One region of the Variovorax multivorans genome, then DNA from elsewhere that is predicted to be linked to it. Evidence: predicted binding sites of a transcription regulator. Region 1 holds the regulator's gene; each other region holds the start of a gene.
The links. Region 1 encodes LexA, which represses DNA repair genes until DNA is damaged. Its sites were predicted from a motif close to ACTGTATNNNNATACAGT; they were not measured.
Positions count from the first base shown of each region.

Region 2: a site for LexA is predicted at 3,513-3,530, ahead of ACSFCA_RS13660 (DNA topoisomerase IV subunit B). Genes of this name have one in related genera too.
Region 3: a site for LexA is predicted at 3,068-3,085, ahead of imuA (translesion DNA synthesis-associated protein ImuA). Genes of this name have one in related genera too.

Region 1 covers NZ_JBPJZL010000001.1:241,711-247,975, reverse strand. The annotation lists gene ACSFCA_RS01165 (MFS transporter) at 1-971, opposite strand, end outside; gene ACSFCA_RS01160 (D-2-hydroxyacid dehydrogenase family protein) at 968-1,975, opposite strand; gene ACSFCA_RS01155 (hypothetical protein) at 2,066-2,431, opposite strand; gene lexA (transcriptional repressor LexA) at 2,570-3,253, opposite strand; gene ACSFCA_RS01145 (asparaginase) at 3,327-4,292, shown strand; gene adk (adenylate kinase) at 4,341-4,997, opposite strand; gene kdsB (3-deoxy-manno-octulosonate cytidylyltransferase) at 5,132-5,905, opposite strand; gene ACSFCA_RS01130 (Trm112 family protein) at 5,902-6,084, opposite strand; gene lpxK (tetraacyldisaccharide 4'-kinase) at 6,065-6,265, opposite strand, start outside.
Region 2 covers NZ_JBPJZL010000005.1:78,807-85,071, forward strand. The annotation lists gene ACSFCA_RS13650 (Kelch repeat-containing protein) at 1-545, opposite strand, end outside; gene ACSFCA_RS13655 (lytic transglycosylase domain-containing protein) at 560-1,468, opposite strand; gene ACSFCA_RS13660 (DNA topoisomerase IV subunit B) at 1,483-3,480, opposite strand; gene ACSFCA_RS13665 (MFS transporter) at 3,647-4,876, shown strand; gene ACSFCA_RS13670 (hypothetical protein) at 4,890-5,030, shown strand; gene ACSFCA_RS13675 (class I SAM-dependent methyltransferase) at 5,044-5,613, shown strand; gene dapA (4-hydroxy-tetrahydrodipicolinate synthase) at 5,657-6,265, shown strand, end outside.
Region 3 covers NZ_JBPJZL010000001.1:569,499-575,763, reverse strand. The annotation lists gene ACSFCA_RS02715 (porin) at 1-1,090, shown strand, start outside; gene ACSFCA_RS02710 (Bug family tripartite tricarboxylate transporter substrate binding protein) at 1,106-2,077, shown strand; gene ACSFCA_RS02705 (aldo/keto reductase) at 2,064-2,999, opposite strand; gene imuA (translesion DNA synthesis-associated protein ImuA) at 3,100-3,906, shown strand; gene ACSFCA_RS02695 (Y-family DNA polymerase) at 3,875-5,239, shown strand; gene ACSFCA_RS02690 (error-prone DNA polymerase) at 5,232-6,265, shown strand, end outside.

The DNA of each region.
Region 1 (6,265 bases):
GCGGGCGCCAGGCCCACCAGCCGGGCCTGTTGGGCCGAATTGGTGGCGAAGCAACCCAGACCCCAGGGAACGAGCACAACGGCCAGCCAGGCGAGCGTGGAGGCCAGCGGCCACACGAGCAGGCTCGAAGCGATCAGCACGGTCGTGATCAGCACCATGCGGCCGGCGCCCACGCGGTCGATGTACCGGCTGACCACCATGTTGCCGACCAGCCCGCAAACGCCGAACAGCGCCCACATCACGCTCAGTGTGGTGGCGTCGGCACCGAAGCTCTGCTTGAGGATCGGACCGAAATAGCTGAACAGCACGAACTGGCCGGCGCCCTGCAGCGCCGTGACCGACACGATGCCCATCAGCACCGGGCTGCGCAACACGCGCAACCATGCTTCGGCGGTCAACGCGGCAGGGCGGATGCCGCCCGGCAAGGTGAGCCAGATCGATGTCGCGCTCGCGACACTGAGTGCCGCGATTGCCATGAAAGCCATGCGCCAGCCCAGATGCCCGCCGATCAGCGCGCCGATGGGCAGGCCCAGCACCGATGCCATCGACCAGCCGAGGAAGACGAAGGTGACGGCGCGTCCGCGATGCTCGGGCGGCACCAGCATGCCGGCGCAGGCCGCAGCCTGGGGCGTGAAGATGGCCGGCGCGATCACCGTGAGCATGCGCACCGGCAGCAGGGCGCCGAAGCTCGGCATCAGCGCGCAGAGGACGTGGCCGGCGGCGTACCAGAGCAGGGTGATGGCCAGCAGTTGCCGGCGGTCCCAGCCCGCCACTGCGGCGGCCAGCAGCGGAGCGCCGATGCACATCACCGCCGCGGCGGCCGTGATCAGTTGCCCCGCGGTGGCGACCGTGACCGAGAGCGATGTGCTGATTTCATTGAGCGTGCCGGGCACCACCATCACGCCCGTGCCAATCACGAAATTGCCAACGAGCAGCGCCCAGAGCGCACCCTGTGGCGCCGGCCGGCTCACCGGCGGACCTGCAGCGCGCCGGGATTCACGATGTTCGTGGGGTTGCCGTTGATGTAGCTCACGACGTTGTCGAAGGCCTGCCCGAAATAGCTTTCGTAGCTTTCCTGCTCGACGTAGCCGATGTGCGGCGTGCAGATGCAGTTCTCGAGGCGCAGCAGCGCATGGCCTTGCAGCGGCGGCTCGCTCTCGAACACGTCGATGGCTGCCAGCCCGGGGCGGCCGCGGTTGAGTGCGGCGAGCAGGGCGTCGGCTTCGACCAGTTCGGCGCGCGAGGTGTTAACGAACAACGCAGTCGGCTTCATGCGCGAGAGGTCTTCCAGCGTGATGAGACCGTTGGTTTCTTCGTTGAGCCGCAGATGCACCGACAGCACGTCTGCAGCGGCGAAGAACTCGTGACGGTTCTGCGCGACCTGGAAGCCGTCGGAGCGGGCCTTGGCGCAGCTGGCTTCACGGCCCCAGATCACGACCTGCATTCCGAAGGCCTGCCCATAGCGCGCGACCAACTGGCCGATGCGGCCATAGCCCCAGATGCACAGCGTCTTGCCCTTGAGCACCGAGCCGAGCCCGAAGTTGGGCGGCATCGAGGCCGACTTGAGGCCTGACTGTTGCCATGCACCGTGCTTGAGGTTGCTGATGTACTGGGGCAGCCGGCGCATGGCAGCCATGATGAGCGCCCAAGTGAGCTCCGCAGGCGCCTGCGGAGAGCCCGAGCCTTCCGCCACCGCCACGCCGCGCTCGGTGCAGGCCGCGACGTCGATGTGCCCGGCGACGCGCCCGGTCTGCGAGATGAGCTTGAGCTTGGGCAGCTTCTCGATCAGCTGGCGCGAGATATGGGTGCGCTCGCGGATCAGCACGATCACGTCGGCATCCTTGAGGCGGACCGACAGTTGCCCGATGCCCTTCACCGTGTTGGTGTAGACCTTGGCCGCGTACGCGTCCAGCTTGGCGGCGCAGCGCAATTTGCGCACGGCGTCCTGGTAATCGTCGAGGATCACAATGTTCATGGCGTGCCATTGTGCCTCGCAGCATTGGAATGTCGTGCCCGTGAACGTTTGGATACCCGCCCCCACAGCCGCTCGCAGGGGTGTTCGGGCTCAATGCAGGCGTGTTGAACGCGGGGGCGTGGCCATGGTTTCGGCGGTTTCGAGCGCTGCCAGCCGGTCGAGTTCGGCGCAGACGTCGGCCATGCGACCAGAGATCACGACGCGGTTGCTGTGCTGCTGGCCCTTGCCGTCGACCACGCGGACCACGCGCAACGGACGCGCTGGGGCTGTGGGCGTTGCAGTGCCGCTGGAGCGGGCGGTGCAGGCAGGGCGCACTGCTACATAGCGCAATCCGGCCGAGGTTTCGGCTGCGTCGAGGCGATCCCTGCGGTGAGGGCGGCGCGCCGGCATCAGGCGGCTGGCCAGCGATTGCAGCGGCATCCAGAAATCAGCGATGGCGAGGAGGGCGATTCCCATGTGAACTCCAAAAAAGTATGAGGTTGAACACAGGCAGGATTTCTTGAATCGGCCGCGACAGGGTGATGGCGACTCTTCGCCATACGCCCGCCACCTGTCGCTGCCGGATGGGGTGCTGCGGAAAGCAGGCCGCGAGGCCTACATCAGCATGGTGTTGCGGATGAGGCCAACCGCGAGGCCTTCGATTTCGAAAGGCTCGCCCGGCTGGACGATGATGGTCGGGTAGTCGGGGTTTTCGGCGTGCAGTTCGATGACCTGCTTGTTGCGCTTCAGGCGCTTGACGGTCACTTCGTCACCCAGGCGCGCAACCACGATCTGGCCGTTGCGCGCTTCCTTGGTGGCCTGCACCGCGAGCAGGTCGCCGTCCATGATGCCGGCGTCGCGCATCGACATGCCGCGCACCTTGAGCAAATAGTCGGGTTGGCGCTGAAACAGCGTGTTCTCGACGTAGTAGGTCTGGTCGACGTGTTCTTGCGCCAGGATGGGGGAGCCGGCTGCGACGCGGCCAATGAGCGGCAGCGCCAGCTGGGCCATGCCGGGCAGCGAGAGCGAGAACTGGCCACCTTCGCGATGACGCGTTTCGTTGAGAGAGCGCAGGGCGTCGCCCTTGAGGCGGATGCCGCGGGAGGTGCCGCTGACGAGTTCGATGACGCCCTTGCGTGCCAGCGCCTGCAGGTGCTCTTCGGCGGCGTTGGCCGACTTGAACCCGAGCTCATTGGCGATTTCGGCGCGCGTGGGTGGCGCACCAGTGCGTGCGATGGCGCTCTGGATGAGATCCAGGATCTGCTGCTGGCGGGCTGTAAGCTTCACGGCGAACTGCATATGTGGTTCCTTGCGGCACTGGCTAGATATCCAGTACCTGTATTTTTAACCAGTTTTTAAAAGTTGACAAGCCATGGTCAATTCCTCTTCGCCTGAAGTGCGCCGTCGTGTGGTGGTTTTGGGAACGGGCGGCACCATTGCCGGCCGGGCAGCCAGCAGCGGCGACAACATCGGCTACACCGCCGGGCAGGTGGGCGTGGCCGATCTGTTGGGCGGGATCGAGGCGCCCCAGGGTGTATCGCTGGAAGCAGAGCAGGTGGCGCAGGTCGACAGCAAGGACATGTCGTTCGACATCTGGCAGCAGCTGGCCCGGCGCTGTGCGCATTGGCTGGCCCAGGCCGACGTGGCGGGCGTGGTGATCACGCATGGCACCGACACGCTCGAAGAGACGGCGTTCTTCCTGCACTCTGTGCTGGCTCCGTCCAAGCCCGTGGTGCTCACCTGTGCGATGCGCCCGGCCACCGCGCTGGCGCCCGACGGACCGCAGAACGTGCGCGACGCCGTCAGCGTCGCCGCGACGGAAGGCGCACGGGGCGTGACCGTGGTGTGCGCCGGCGCTATCCACAGTGGCGTCGATATCCAGAAGGTGCACACCTATCGGCTCGATGCCTTTGCTTCAGGCGATGCGGGGCCGGTCGGCTACGTCGAAGAAGGAGAGGTGCGCCGTGTCCGGGAGTGGCCCGAGGGATCGGCGTCGCAGGCGTCGAAGCTCTTCGAGGCGACCTCCGTGCAGTGGCCCCGCGTCGAGATCGTCGTGAGCCATGCCGGCGTCAGCGGAGCTGTGATCGAAGCCCTGCTGCAGCACGGCGCTGCCGGGCCCGTGCGCGGGCTGGTGCTCGCCGCCACCGGCAACGGCACCCTGCACCATGCGTTGGAAGCGTCAGCGCTCAAGGCGCAGGACGCGGGCGTTGCGGTGGTTCGAGCCACGCGTTGCGCGAACGGACGCATCCTGCCGAAGGCCGGGGACCAGCTCCGTGATGCGGGCGCGCTGACACCCGCGAAGGCGCGCATCGCGCTGATGCTGGAACTACTGGGGTGAAAACAAAACCGCCCCGTTGAAGGGGCGGTTTCGGGAATCAGATCGGGATCAGCTGCTCAGTGCAGCCAGCGCACGCTGCGTGATCTCGTCGACCGTGCCCACACCCTTGATGGCGCGGTACTTCGGCGCGGCGGCTGGGTCGGTCTTGGCCCAGGCGGAGTAGTAGTCGACCAGTGGCCGCGTCTGCTGGCTGTACACGTCGAGCCGCTTGCGCACGGTTTCTTCCTTGTCGTCTTCGCGCTGGATCAGGTCTTCACCAGTGACGTCGTCCTTACCTTCCACCTTGGGCGGATTGAACTTGACGTGGTAGGTGCGGCCCGAGGCCGGGTGCGAGCGGCGGCCGCTCATGCGTTCGATGATGTCGCTGAAGGGCACGTCGATTTCGAGCACGTAGTCGAGCTTGACGCCGGCCGCCTTCATAGCGTCGGCCTGGGGGATGGTGCGCGGGAAACCGTCGAACAGGAAGCCGGCTGCGCAATCGGGCTGCGCAATACGTTCCTTGACGAGATTGATGATCAGGTCGTCGCTGACCAGGGCGCCTGCGTCCATGACGGCCTTGGCTTGCAGCCCGAGCGGCGTGCCGGCCTTGACAGCAGCGCGCAGCATGTCGCCGGTCGAAATCTGGGGAATGCTGTATTTTTGGCAGATGAAGGCCGCTTGCGTGCCTTTGCCCGCCCCGGGCGCGCCCAGCAAAATTAGTCTCATGGTGTCCTCGGACGGTTCTTAGATTTTGTGTCGCGCCGAGCGTCGGCCCGAGGGCTGGGCAAGGCGGAGTTGCGTCGAGGATAGCACGCGTGCCCTCGAAGAATTTCCACCGCCCGCGCAGGCATGGGAGCGCCTCAGGCGGGAGGCGCGGCGGCGAAGACGGCGCGCACGCGCGCCAGGTCTTCGGGCGTGTCGATGCCCGGTCCGGGTGCAACATGGCTCACGTACACCGCGATGCGATGGCCGTGCCACAGCGCGCGCAGCTGTTCGAGTGCCTCGGTCGCCTCGACGGGAGCCGGTGGCAGCGAGGGAAACTGTCGCACGAAGCCCGCGCGATAGCCGTAGATGCCGATGTGACGCAGCGGGGCAGGGGTAGGCAGCACCGCAGGCGCCGCGCCATTGGCGGAGCCGTCACGCCACCAAGGGATTGGTGCGCGGCTGAAGTACATGGCGTTGCCTTGCGCGTCCAGCACGGCCTTCACTACGTTGGGGTTCATGAAGTCGTCGACAGAGTCGATTTCGTGGGCGGCCGTGCTCATCGCGGCTTCTGCATGGGTGGCCAGCGTGGATGCCACGGCGTCGATCAGCGCGGGGTCGATCAGCGGCTCGTCGCCTTGAACGTTGACGACGATGTCGTCGCCGTCAAGGCCCAGCAGTTCGCATGCCTCGGCCAGCCGGTCGGTGCCGCTGGGATGGTCTTGACGAGTGAGGATGGCCTCGACACCGTGCGCCTGGCATGCCGCAATGATCGACGGGTCGTCGCCAGCGACCACCACGCGCGCCGCGCCGGATTCGCTGGCGCGCTGCGCCACGCGCACCACCATGGGCACGCCGGCGATGTCGGCCAGGGGTTTGTTGGGAAGCCGTGTCGACGCCAGGCGCGCCGGCACCAGAACGGTGAAGCTCACAGCCCGAGCTCTTCGTCGGAGAGCGTGCGTGCTTCGTTTTCGAGCAGCACCGGAATGCCGTCGCGCACGGGATAGGCGAGGCGCGCGCTGCGCGAGCAGAGCTCCTGCTTCTCGGGGTTCCAGGTCAGCGGCCCTTTGGTGACGGGGCAGACGAGCAGTTCAAGCAGCTTGATATCCATCGAGCGATGATAGCTTTGCGTCGAGCGCGGCGAAGAATTCCGCGGAGGGCGCGAACTCCAGCGGCACGGCCAGCGCATCGGGCACCTTGCGCCACAGTTTGACGGCGTCTTTTTCGGTGCAGACGAGGGTGCTCGCCGTGTCTGCGGGGCGCTGCCAATCCTCGAAATCGAAGTGATCGGG
Region 2 (6,265 bases), on a different contig from region 1:
CCGCGCGGTCGCGGCAGCGGCGCGATGGTGGTCCAGCGGTTGGCGGCGATGTCGTATACGTAGGCGTTCGTGTCGGAGCGGCGGTTCTGCTCGACGAAGCCGCCAAGCGCATAGACGCGGCCGCCCTCGGCCGTCACCGCAACATGGTTTGCACCGCGCGGCAGAGGGGCGCCGTCGAGCCAGCGGTCGGCCTTCGGGTCGTAGATGTGGTGGTAGTCACGGTTGACCTTGCCTTCGCCGTAGCCGCCGACCACATGCATGCGCCCCATCGCGGCGGTGGCCCAGGCCATCTCGCTGCGCGGGATCGGCAAGGCCGCGCGCGGCTCCCAGCGGCCTTGCGGGCCGGGCGGCGCGGTGCTCTCGGTGAAGCGCTGCGCCTCCTGGTCGGGCGTCATGTGGTGCGGCACGCCGCCCTGCAGCTTGGCATAGGGTTCGGCCGACGAAGGCACTGCCGGCAGCGTGTCGTGCGTGGCCGGATGCTGTGCACGCGCAGTGCCTGCCACCATGCCGGCAGCGGTCGCGAGGACGAAGCTTCGACGATGCATGGCGGTCTCCTTCATCAGGACAGCGGCGCGCCGGGCGCATCGGCTGCGCCGGTCGGCACCGCCGAAGGCTCGGGGATATCGGGCATGGTCGGCATGTTGCGCGGTGCGTCGGACGGCATGTTGCCGCGGCCGATGGCCCCGCCCTGCGGCACCGTCAGCTCCATGCGGATACGGCCCGGCGTCTTGCCGCCGCGCACGGCACCACCGCCGCTACCGCCCGTTGCCACGGACGGCTTCAGGTACGCATACAGCTGCAGCACTGTCTGCACGTAGTTCTGCGTTTCCTTGTAGTTCGGGATCTTGTTTCCCGCGCGCTGCACTGCACCCTCGCCCGCGTTGTAGGCGGCCAGCGCCAGCTCGATCTGGCCCGGGAACATCGCGATCAGGTCGCCGAGGTAGCGCGAGCCGGCGGCGATGTTGATACGCGGGTCGAACAGCTTTTTCTCGATGGTGTTGCGCTTGTCCGCCGACACGCCGTAGCGCTGCGCCGTAGCGGGCATCAGCTGCATAAGGCCCATGGCGCCCTTGGGCGAGACGGCCTGCGCGTCGAAGCCCGACTCGGTCGCGATGAGCGCCTGCAGCAGTTCGTAGTCGATCGAATGCTTGTTCGACGCGTCGCGCAGCGCCGTCTTGGCGGTCTTGTAGCCGGGCGAGGCCTCGAACATGGCGAGCAGGCTCTGCGAGGCGGGTGACACCTTGCCGTCGAGCTTTCGGCCACCACGGCCCAGCGGAGAAATGCCTTGCGCCGTGTCGAAGCTCTGGCCGCCGCGAAAGAAGATCTGGTAGCGCTCGTCGATTTTTTCGGAAGCGAAGTGCGCGATGCCCTTGCTGTCGATGTAGCCGTAGATGTCAGCGGCGTGCGCCAGCCCCTGCTGCGTACACAGCAGGAAGGCCAATAGCAACAAGCGCTTGAAAACTGACATGCGTGGTGGAGGAATCAAACATCGATGTCGACATCGTCGGCGCGCAACTCCATGAGTTCGCGCCGGGCTGCCGCTTCGCCCTTGCCCATGAGCTTGGTGATTTCGCCCTGGGTGGACGTGAAGTCGAACCGGCCCAATTGGACCTGCATCAGGCGCCGGGTGTCTGGATTGAGCGTGGTTTCCCACAATTGTTCCGCGCTCATTTCGCCCAGGCCCTTGAAGCGGCTGATGCTCCAGGCGCCTTCGCGCACGCCATCTTTACGCAATTTGTCGAGCGTGGCGGTCAGTTCGCCCTCGTCCAGCGCATAGACCTTGGAGGCCGGCTTCTTGCCGCGCGCAGGCGCATCGACCCGGAACAATGGCGGCTTTGCGACATACACGTGGCCGGCTTCGATGAGTTTCGGGAAGTGACGGAAGAACAGCGTGAGCAGCAGCACCTGGATATGCGAGCCGTCCACGTCGGCATCGCTCAGGATGCAGACCTTGCCGTAGCGCAGGCCGCTCATGTCGGGCGTGTCGTTGGGGCCGTGCGGATCGACGCCCACAGCGACCGAGATGTCGTGGATTTCAGTGTTGGCGAACAGCCGGTCGCGCTCCACTTCCCAGGTGTTGAGCACCTTGCCGCGCAGGGGCAGGATGGCCTGGCTTTCCTTGTCGCGGCCCATCTTGGCGCTGCCGCCGGCGGAGTCGCCCTCGACCAGGAAGACTTCGTTGTGGCTGATGTCCTTGCTCTCGCAGTCGGTCAGCTTGCCGGGCAGCACGGCCACGCCGGAGCCCTTGCGCTTCTCGACCTTCTGGCCGGCGCGCTGACGCGTCTGCGCGGCCTTGATGGCCAGTTCGGCGAGCTTCTTGCCGTAGTCGACGTGCTGGTTGAGCCACAGCTCGAGCGCGGGGCGCACGAAGCTCGACACCAGGCGCACGGCGTCGCGCGAGTTCAGGCGTTCCTTGATCTGGCCCTGGAACTGCGGATCGAGCACCTTGGCGCTGAGCACATACGAAGCGCGCGCGAACACGTCTTCGGGCAGCAGCTTCACGCCCTTGGGCAACAGCGAATGCAATTCGATGAAGCCTTTCACCGCGGTGAAGAGGCCGTCGCGCAGGCCGCTTTCGTGCGTGCCGCCGGCGCTGGTGGGAATCAGGTTGACGTAGCTCTCGCGCACCGGCTGGCCGTCTTCGGTGAAGGCCACGCACCAGTCGGCGCCCTCGCCTTCGGCGAAGTTGTCGGCGTTCTTGTCGGCATGGCCGCTGCCTTCGAACAGCGGAATGACGGGGTCGCCGTTGAGCGTCTGCATCAGGTAGTCGCTCAGGCCGCCCTTGTAGAGCCACTGCTGCGTTTCCTTGGTCTTCTCGTTCGTGAGCGTGACGCTCACGCCGGGCATCAGCACGGCCTTGCTGCGCAGCAGATGCGTGAGTTCGCCCATGGGCAGCACGGCGGTTTCGAAGTACTTGGCGTCAGGCCAGGCGCGCACGGTGGTGCCCTGCTTGCGCTCGCCGGCTTCGAGCTTTCGGATTTCGAGCGCCTCGATCACATCGCCGGCACTGAAGGCCAGCTTGGCGGCCGAACCTTCTCGATGCGAGGTGACTTCGAGCCGCTTCGACAGCGCATTGGTCACCGACACGCCCACGCCGTGCAGGCCGCCCGAGAAGCTGTAGGCGCCGCCCGAGCCCTTGTCGAACTTGCCGCCCGCGTGCAGCCGGGTGTACACGAGCTCGATCACGGGGGCCTTTTCTTCAGGATGCAGGCCGAAGGGAATGCCCCGGCCGTCGTCTTCGACGCTGACGGAGCTGTCGGTATGCAGCGTGACCTTGATCTTCTTGCCGTAGCCCGCGAGCGCCTCGTCGGCGGCGTTGTCGAGCACTTCCTGGATGATGTGCAGCGGGTTGTCGGTGCGGGTGTACATGCCCGGGCGCTGCTTGACGGGCTCGAGGCCCTTGAGCACGCGGATGGAGCCTTCCGAGTAGCCGGAGGACGCGGACGGTGAATTGGGGGGAGTCTTGGGGGGAGTCGCCATGGGGGCGGATTGTAGTCAGTCGCCGCCAAACAACTGGATACCCATACAGGAGGCGCTCAGGAACTGCTTTGATGCCCGACGCGCATTGAAACCGCCCCGATAAATCATCAATGGCTTTGGCCGCCGTGCCGCCTGCCGGAGCAGGTGAATCGTTACATTCGAAGTCATGCAATCCCCCGCCGCTCCCGCCCTCTCGGTCAAGCAAGTACTTTTCTGCGGGGCGATGATCGTCACGCTCTCGATGGGCATCCGCCATGGCTTCGGGCTCTGGCTGCAGCCGATCACGCAGGCGCAGGACTGGAGCCGGCAGACCTTCTCGTTCGCGCTGGCCATCCAGAACCTCTCATGGGGCATCTTCGGCGTGTTCGCGGGCATGCTGGCCGACAGGTTCGGTGCTTTCCGGGTGTTGATCGGCGGCTCGGTGTTCTATGCGCTGGGGCTGTTCGGCATGGCGCATTCGCCGACGCCGCTGCTCTTCACGCTGAGTGCGGGCGTGCTGATTGGCGCGGCGCAGGCTGGCTCGACCTATGCGGTGATCTACGGCGTGATCGGGCGGCAGATTCCGGCCGAGCGGCGCTCTTGGGCCATGGGCGTGGCGGCAGCAGCCGGCTCGTTCGGCCAGTTCCTGATGGCGCCCATCGAGGGGCGGCTGATCGGCCACCTGGGCTGGCAGACGGCGCTGGCGGTCGTGGCTGTGCTGGTGCTGGTCATCATCCCGCTGGCCTTCGGCCTGCGCGAACCGAGGACGGCGGCGCTGGCCGGGCACCGCGAACAGTCGGTGCTGCAGGCTGTGGGCGAAGCCTTCCGCTACCCCAGCTTCGGCCTGCTGATGGCGGGCTACTTCGTCTGCGGCTTTCAGCTGGCGTTCATCGGCATCCACATGCCGACCTACCTGCGCGACCGCGCGCTGCCAGCCGAGGTGGCTGGCTACGCGCTGGCGCTGATCGGGCTGTTCAACGTGTTCGGCACTTACACGGTGGGACTGCTGGGGCAGAAGCTGGCCAAGCGCAAGATCCTCGCGGCGATCTACTTCGCACGGGCGGTGTCGATCGCGCTGTTCCTGATGGCGCCGATCTCCCCGCTCAGCGTGTATGTGTTCTCGGCGGCGATGGGCTTCCTGTGGCTGTCCACCGTGCCCGCGACCAATGCGATCGTGGCGGGCATCTTCGGCGTGGCGCATCTTTCGATGCTCAGCGGCTTCGTGTTCCTGAGCCACCAGGTCGGCTCGTTCCTGGGCGTGTGGCTGGGCGGCTACCTGTACGACACCACCGGCAGCTACGACATCGTCTGGTACATCGCGATCGCGCTGGGCGTGTTCGCGGCGCTCATAAACCTGCCGGTGAAGGAAAGCGCCATTGCGCGCTCGTCGCCCCAGCCGGCCGGCGCTGCGGGTTGATCTATAAATCAGGATGACTCCGCAAATGCGCCACCACATCGTCCACGCGGGCTGGCTGGCCGCCGCGCTGGCTGTGCTGGGCGGCGTATTCGCGCTTTACGTGCACCCGGACTTTCTGGTGACGCTGGTCGATCAGATCTGGTCCTGCTTCTGAGGCCAGGTCGGATATGAAAGATGTAGCACCCATGCACGGCCTGTCCGCGCCTTCCGAATGGATCGTCCGATGGTCGCACCTGCTCGCGCCAGGAGCCTCGGTGCTCGACGTGGCTTGTGGCGCCGGGCGGCACATGCAGTGGTTCGCGGGCCGCGGGCACCCGGTCACCGGTGTCGACCGCTCGCCCGAAGCCGTCGAGGCAGCCGGCGCCTTCGGCCGCATCGTCGAGGCGGACATCGAATCCGGCCCCTGGCCCTTTGCCGGCCAGGCCTTCGGCGCTGTTGTCGTCACCAACTACCTCTGGCGTCCGCGCATGGCCGACATCGTGGGCACGGTGGCGCCGGGCGGCGTGCTGCTTTACGAAACCTTTGCCGTGGGCAATGAGACCGTCGGCAAGCCCTCGCGCCCCGACTTCCTGCTGCAGCCCGGCGAACTGCTGGCGGCCTGCGCCGGCCTGCGGGTGGTGGCCTACGAGGACGGCTTCATCCCGGAACCGGCGCGCTTCGTGCAGCGAATCGCGGCCATTCGCCCGGCCGCACCCGACGCCGGCCAGCCGCCCCGCCACCTCCTTAAGGGAAACTGAGGGGGTCGGGGCGGCTGTCTTGCGGGGCGCCGGAGTAAGTAGAATCGGCGCTTTCGTCCACCGACAAAGAGATTCCCCCTTGGAGCAACTGACAGGCAGCATCGTCGCGCTCGTCACGCCGATGCACGACGACGGCAGTGTCGACTACCCCGCCCTGCGGCGGCTCATCGACTGGCACATCGAAGAAGGCACCGACTGCCTAGGCGTGGTCGGCACCACCGGCGAATCGCCGACGGTCGATGTCGAAGAGCACTGCGAAATCATCCGTGTCTCGGTCGAGCAGGCCAAGGGCCGCGTGCCCGTGATGGCCGGCTGCGGCGCGAATTCGACCAAGGAAGCCATCGAGCTCGCCAAGTTCGCCAAGGGCGTTGGCGCCGATTCGCAGCTCCAGGTCGTTCCGTACTACAACAAGCCCACGCAAGAGGGCCAGTACCAGCACTTCAAGGCCATTGCCGAGGCCGTGGGCGACCTGCCCATCGTGCTTTACAACGTGCCCGGCCGCACCGTCGCCGATATGGCGCACGACACCGTGCTGCGCCTGGCGCAGGTGCCCGGCATCATCGGCATCAAGGAAGCCACCGGCAACATCGAGCGGGCCCAGTGGCTCATTCGCGATGTGCCGAAGAACTTTGCCGTCTACTCCGGCGACGAC
Region 3 (6,265 bases), 330 kb from region 1:
AAGCAGCGGCGCGGCGCATGCGCAATCCAGCGTCACCGTGTTCGGCGTGGTGGACCTCGGCATCCAGTACACGAGCGGCGCCGGTGGCGGCTCGGTCAAGGCTCTGTCGAACGGCGGGCTCTCGACCAGCCGGCTCGGATTTCGCGGCACAGAAGACCTGGGCGGCGGCCTGCGCGCGGGCTTCTGGCTCGAAGGCAGCCTGAACCCCGACAACGGCACAGGCCGGCCGAGCAACAGCAACAACCAGACGAGCGGCGCGGGCGCGGCGGGGCCCATAACCTTCGACCGCATGTCCTTCGTGAGCCTCTCGTCAGACACACTGGGCGAAGTGCGGCTGGGCCACGACTTCATTCCCACGCACTACAACAGCATCTACTTCGACCCCTTCAACGCCAATGGCGTGGCGCGCGCGGGCAACCTCACCTTCGCGGGCGCGGGCACCGGGCCGTTGCCCACGGCCATCACCGGCAGCAACACGGTGAGCTACTGGCTGCCGCCCAACATCGGCGGCTTCTATGGCATGGCGATGGTCGGCACCGGCGAGAACGACTCCACCGTGGCGAACCGCGACGACGGCAACTTCGCCGGCGCGCGCTTCGGCTTCGCCTCGGGCGCGTTCGACATCGCGGCGGCCGTCACGCGCTCGCACTTCGACGCCACCGCCACCATCGGCAACTACACGCACGCCAACATCGGTGGCTCGTGGGACGCGGGCTTTGCGAAGTTCTTCGCGCTCTACAACAAGGTGACGGTGAAGCTCGCGGGCGGCACGGTGCGCAAGAACACCACGGAGATCGGCGCGCACATTCCGGCCTTCGAGGTCGGCCGCATCCGCATCAGCTACGCCTATCTCGATGACCGCAGCGACGAGAGCCTGCGCAACGCCAACGGCATGCCGCGCAACCGCGACGACGCGCGGCAGTTCGGCATCGGCTACGTGCACAACCTCTCCAAGCGCACCGCGCTCTACGGCACCTATGCGCGGTTGATGAACAGCGGACAGGCGCGCTATGTGGTCAGCGGCGGCGTTGCACCCGGGGCCGGGCAGCGCTCGTCGGGGTGGGAATTCGGTGTGCGGCATCTCTTCTGAACCAAGGAGCCTTTCATGCGACGCAGAACCCTGACCATGGCGGTGCTCCCGGCTCTTGCGGCCGCGATGCCGCCCGGCGCGGCGGCCTGGAGCGCCGACGCGTATCCGAACAAGCCGCTGCGGCTGATCGTCGGCTTCGCGCCCGGCGGCGGCGCTGACGTGCTCACGCGCATCATCGCGGAGGGGCTGTCGAAGCAACTCGGCCAGCAGGTGATCGTGGAGAACCGGCCCGGCGCCGACGGCGTGCTCGCGGCGCAGGCCACCTCGTCGGCCAAGCCCGATGGCTACACGCTGCTGATGGGCACCAACACCGCGATGGTGGCGGCGCCCACGCTGCGGCCGACGCCGCCCTACGACCCGTTCAAGGCTTTCACGCCGATCAGCTCGGCCGGGCAGTTCTCGATGTTCCTCGTGGTGCCGACGAGCCTGCCGGTGAAGAGCGTGAATGAACTGCTGGCAATGGTCTCGGCCAAGCCGGGTGCCTACAACTCGGCATCGAGCAACAGTGCTTCGGAACTCGCGATGCTGCAACTGCTGGGCGACCGCAAGGTGGTCAACGCGCGCTACAAGGGCGACATGCAGGCCATGACCGACCTGCTGGGCGGGCAGATCCAGATGATGTTCACCACCGGCACGTTGGCACCGGGCTTCGTGAAGGAAGGGCGCATCCGCGCGCTGGTGACGCTGCTGCCGCAGCGCCGCGGCCTGCTGCCCGATGTGCCGACCGGCGGCGAGCTGGGGCTGGGCAAGCTCACCATCACGCCATGGGCCGGCTTCTTCGGGCCGCCGGGCCTGCCGCAGGCGATTACCGACAGGCTCTCGCTGGAGCTGCAGAACACGCTCAAGCGGCCCGACGTGCATGCCCAGCTGGTGCAGCAGGGCTTCGAGGGCTACGGCATGAGTCCCGCGAAGTTCGCCGAGTTCTTCCGCACGCAGTACGACGCCTTCGGCGCCACCGTGCGGGAGCACAACGTCAAGTTCGAATAGCGGCGGCCTCGCGGCGCCAGAAGGCCGCATCGGGAAAAGTGCCCGCGCCGGCCGCGGCGTTGTCCGCCATGTGCTCGCTGCGGCTGGTGCCGGGAATCGTGCAGGTCACGGCCGGGTGGCTCAGCACGAACTTCAGCAGCACTTGCGCCCAGCTCGTGCAGCCGATCTCGCCAGCCCACGCGGGCAGCGGCTTGTCGCGCAGACGGCGCAGCAGGCCACCGCCGCCGAAAGGCATGTTGACGATCACCGCCACGCCGCGCTCGGCCGCCAGCGGCAGCAGGCGCTGCTCGGCGTCGCGCGCGTCGAGCGAATAGTTGATCTGCAGAAAGTCGAGCTTCTCGGCGCGCAGCACGGCCTCGACCTCGTCGTAGGCCGAGGGCGTGTAGTGCGTGATGCCGATGTAGCGCACGCGGCCTTTTTCTTTCCAGCCGCGCAGCGTGGCGAGGTGCGTGCGCCAGTCGAGGAGGTTGTGCACCTGCATCAAGTCCATGCGCTGCGTGCGCAGCCGCGCGAACGATTGCTCCATCTGCTCGATGCCGGCCTCGCGGCCCGAGGTCCAGACCTTGGTAGCGAGGAAGACCTTGTCGCGCTGCTTCGCTGCGGCCAGCAGTTCGCCGGTGGTTTCTTCGGAGCGGCCGTACATCGGCGAGCTGTCGATCACCGTGCCGCCGGCTGTGAACAGGGCGTCGAGCACGCCGGGCAGGCGCTTGTATTCCTCGCTGCCGGGGCGCTGGTCGAAGCCGATCCAGGTGCCGCAGCCGATCACGGGCAGGGCCTCCTGGGTGGAGGGGATGGGGCGGGTGTTCATGGCGGACTTGCTCTGCGGTTGTGCGGAGGCGGGGAGCGCGGCGCTTGCGCACAGCGCGGCGCCCAGGCGCAGCAGTTCGGCGCGGGTGAGAGGGAAATCCTTCGAGGGCGGCATCGGCGGCCAGTATCCGACGATGGGGGGCAAAAAGAGAAAAACGGCTTTCTTGTTGTGGCCCATGAAATACTGTATAAAAATACAGTTAACAGTCTTCACCATGGGCCTTCCTTTCCTCGACTCCTTTTCCGCTGCCGCAGGCCGTGGCGTCTGGCATGCCGACGAGCTCGGCCTGGCCGACGCACAGGTCGTCGCCACCGGCCACGCTGCGCTCGATGCGCAGTTGCCGGGCGGCGGCTGGCCGGTCGGGGCGATGACGGAGCTGCTGCAGGTCGTGCCCGAAGCCCATGTCTGGCGGCTGCTGCTGCCCGCACTGGGGCAGGCGGTGCAGGCGCGGGGCGGGCCGGTGGTGCTGATCGGCGCGCCTTATGAGCCTTGCGGACCCTCGCTCGCGGCGCAGGGGCTGCCGGTGGAGGCCCTGATGTGGGTCAGGAGCGAGGCCCCGGCCGCGCGGCTGTGGGCCTGCGAGCAGGCACTGCGCTGCGCGGACATCGCCGCCGTCGTGGCCTGGCTGCCGCAGGCGCGGGTGGGCGAGCTGCGGCGGCTGCAGCTGGCGGCCGCGCAGCACGAGGTGCTGCTGTTCGTGTGCCGGCCCGAATCGGTCGCGTTGTCTGCCTCGCCCGCGCGGCTGCGCATTCGCGCCGGGCGCTGCGAAGCGGATGCGTCGCAGATCGAGCTGCACATCCTCAAGCGCCGTGGCCCGCCGCTGGCTACGCCGGTGATGCTCCCGGCGCGCAACGAACGCATGATCGCATTGCTGGCCGCTGCCCGCCTTCGCCGCAAGCTGCGTCTGCAGCAACTGGGCACGGTGCCGGCCGGGGATTCGGCAACCTCGGCGACCGTGGTGCGCATCGACGCGTGGAAAGGAGGCCCGGATGCACTGGATCGCCTTGCGGTGGTCGCTTGACGCCGACTCGCCCGACGCTCCTGTCTTGCACACGCCCGAAGCGCTGGGCTGGTGGGCGCTGCGGTACACGCCGCACGTTGCCTGGCAAGACGAGGCGCTGATGCTCGAAGTCTCCGCCTGCGAGCGCCTGTGGGGCGGGCGGCTGCAGCTGATGCGCCAGTTGCTGGCCGACAACCCCGCGCCCGACGTTCACATGCAGGGTGCGCAGGGCGCCACGAGCCTGATCGCGCTGGCCCGGCTGCGCCTGTTCGTGCGACAGGAAAAGCGGCCGCAGGACGTGCCGGCCGGGCTGCCGCTCGATACGCTGAGCGCCGCGCGCGAACACCTCGACCTGCTCGCGCGCCTGGGTTGCCGCACCTGGGGCGAGGTGGCGGCACTGCCGCGCGGTGGCCTCACGCGGCGCTTCGGCGCGGGGTTGCGCGAGGCACTCGACGCCGCATGGGGCCTGCGCCCCGAAAGCCATGCCTGGCTCACGCTGCCCGATGTGTTCGAGCAGAAGCTGGAGCTGCCCGCGCTGGCCGAGACCGCGCCCGAACTCATGTGGTCGGCCAACCGGCTGCTGTCGGCCCTGCAGATCTGGCTGCGTGCCCGCCAGCGTGGCGCACGCGCGCTCGAACTGGAGTGGACGCTCGACCTCAAGCGCTTCAACGGCGTGAACCTGCCGCCGCACCAGCAGGTCACCGTGCGCACGGCCGAGCCCACGCAGGACATGGCGCACCTGCGCCGCCTGCTGTCCGAAAAACTGGCCCTCACCACGCTGGCCGCGCCCGCGAGTTGGCTCAGGCTGCGCACGCTCGAAACCGATCCGTGGGCCGGCGCCAGCACCAGCTTTCTGCCGGAAGACAACCGCAAGGGCGACAGGCTGCACGAGATGGTCGAGCGGCTCAGCGTGCGGCTCGGAGCGCAGCAGGTGGTGGTGCCGTCGGCACAGGCCGACCACCGGCCCGAACGCAAGCAGGCATGGCGGCCCGCGCTGCAGAAAGAAAAGGAGAAGGCGCCCGGCGACAAGGTTCGCAAGGAGGCAAAGGCTGCCAGGGCCGCGGCTTCGCAGCCCGATGCCATCTACCCGCCATGGCTGCTGCCCGAACCGCTGCTGCTCGAAATGGACGGTGAGCGCCCGTGCTATCGCGGCCCGCTGAGCAGGCTGATCGGGCCGCAGCGTGTCGAGACGGGCTGGTGGGGCGACAAGGAAGACGGCGGCCAGCCCGCGATGCGCGACTACTACGTCGCGGAAAGCCCCGAGGCCGGGCTGGTTTGGATCTTTCGCGAGCGGCCTGCCGCGCGCTTTTCTTCCGGCGAGGTGCGCTGGTATCTGCAGGGGTTCTATGCCTGACCTGAGCGGCAAGCAACTGCGCGGGCGCAACTCGGCCAAGGTGCATGCGCTGCCGTTGCCGCTGCGCAAAAAAGCCGCGCCGACGCTGCCGGACTATGCCGAGCTGCATTGCCTGACCAACTTCAGTTTCCAGCGGGGAGCCTCGACGCCGGAGCAGATGGTGGAGCGGGCCTACCAGCTTGGCTATACCGCGCTCGCCATTACCGACGAATGCTCGGTGGCGGGCATCGTGCGGGCCCATGTGGCCTTGCGCGACCTGCCGGCGAAGCTGGCCGAGCATGAGCGCGAGCATCCCGACGAGCCGGAGATTCCGCGCAATTCTGCTTTTCGCCTGCTGTTCGGCAGCGAGTTCCGGTTCGAGCGCTTCAAGCTCGTGGTGATCGCGAACGACACCGAGGGTTGGGGCAACCTGTGCGAGTTCATCACCGCCGCGCGCAACACCGAGCTGCCCAAGGGCGAGTACCGCGTGAGCTGGGAAGACAGCGACGTGGCCTCGCTGCAGCACTGCCAGATTCTTTTCGTGCCGCAGCGCAACCCCGGCGGTGCGATGGATGTCGCAACGCTGCACGAAGACCTGATGGCCGCCAAGGCGCTGTACGGCGAAAACCTCTGGCTGGCCGTGGAACTGTTCAACGAACTCGACGACGACCTCTGGTTCGTCACGCTGATGCAGGCGGGCGAGGAGGCAGGCGTGCCGCTCGTGGCCGCCGGTGACGTGCGCATGGACGTGCGTTCGCAGAAACCGTTGCACGACGTGCTGACGGCCGTGCGCGAGGGCAAGACCGTGGCCGAGTGCGGCTTTGCGTTGCAGTCGAATGCCGAGCGGCATCTGCGGCCGCGTATGCGGCTGGCGGAACTTTATTTTCAGGAGATGCTGACGAACACGCTGGTGGTGGCCGGGCGATGCAGGTTCGACCCTGAAGTGATCCGCGAGAACTACAAGTACCCGTTGGAAAGCGTGGGCAGCCATGAGACGCCAGCGCAGACGCTGGTGCGAAAGACGTGGGAGGGGGCGCAGGTTCGTTA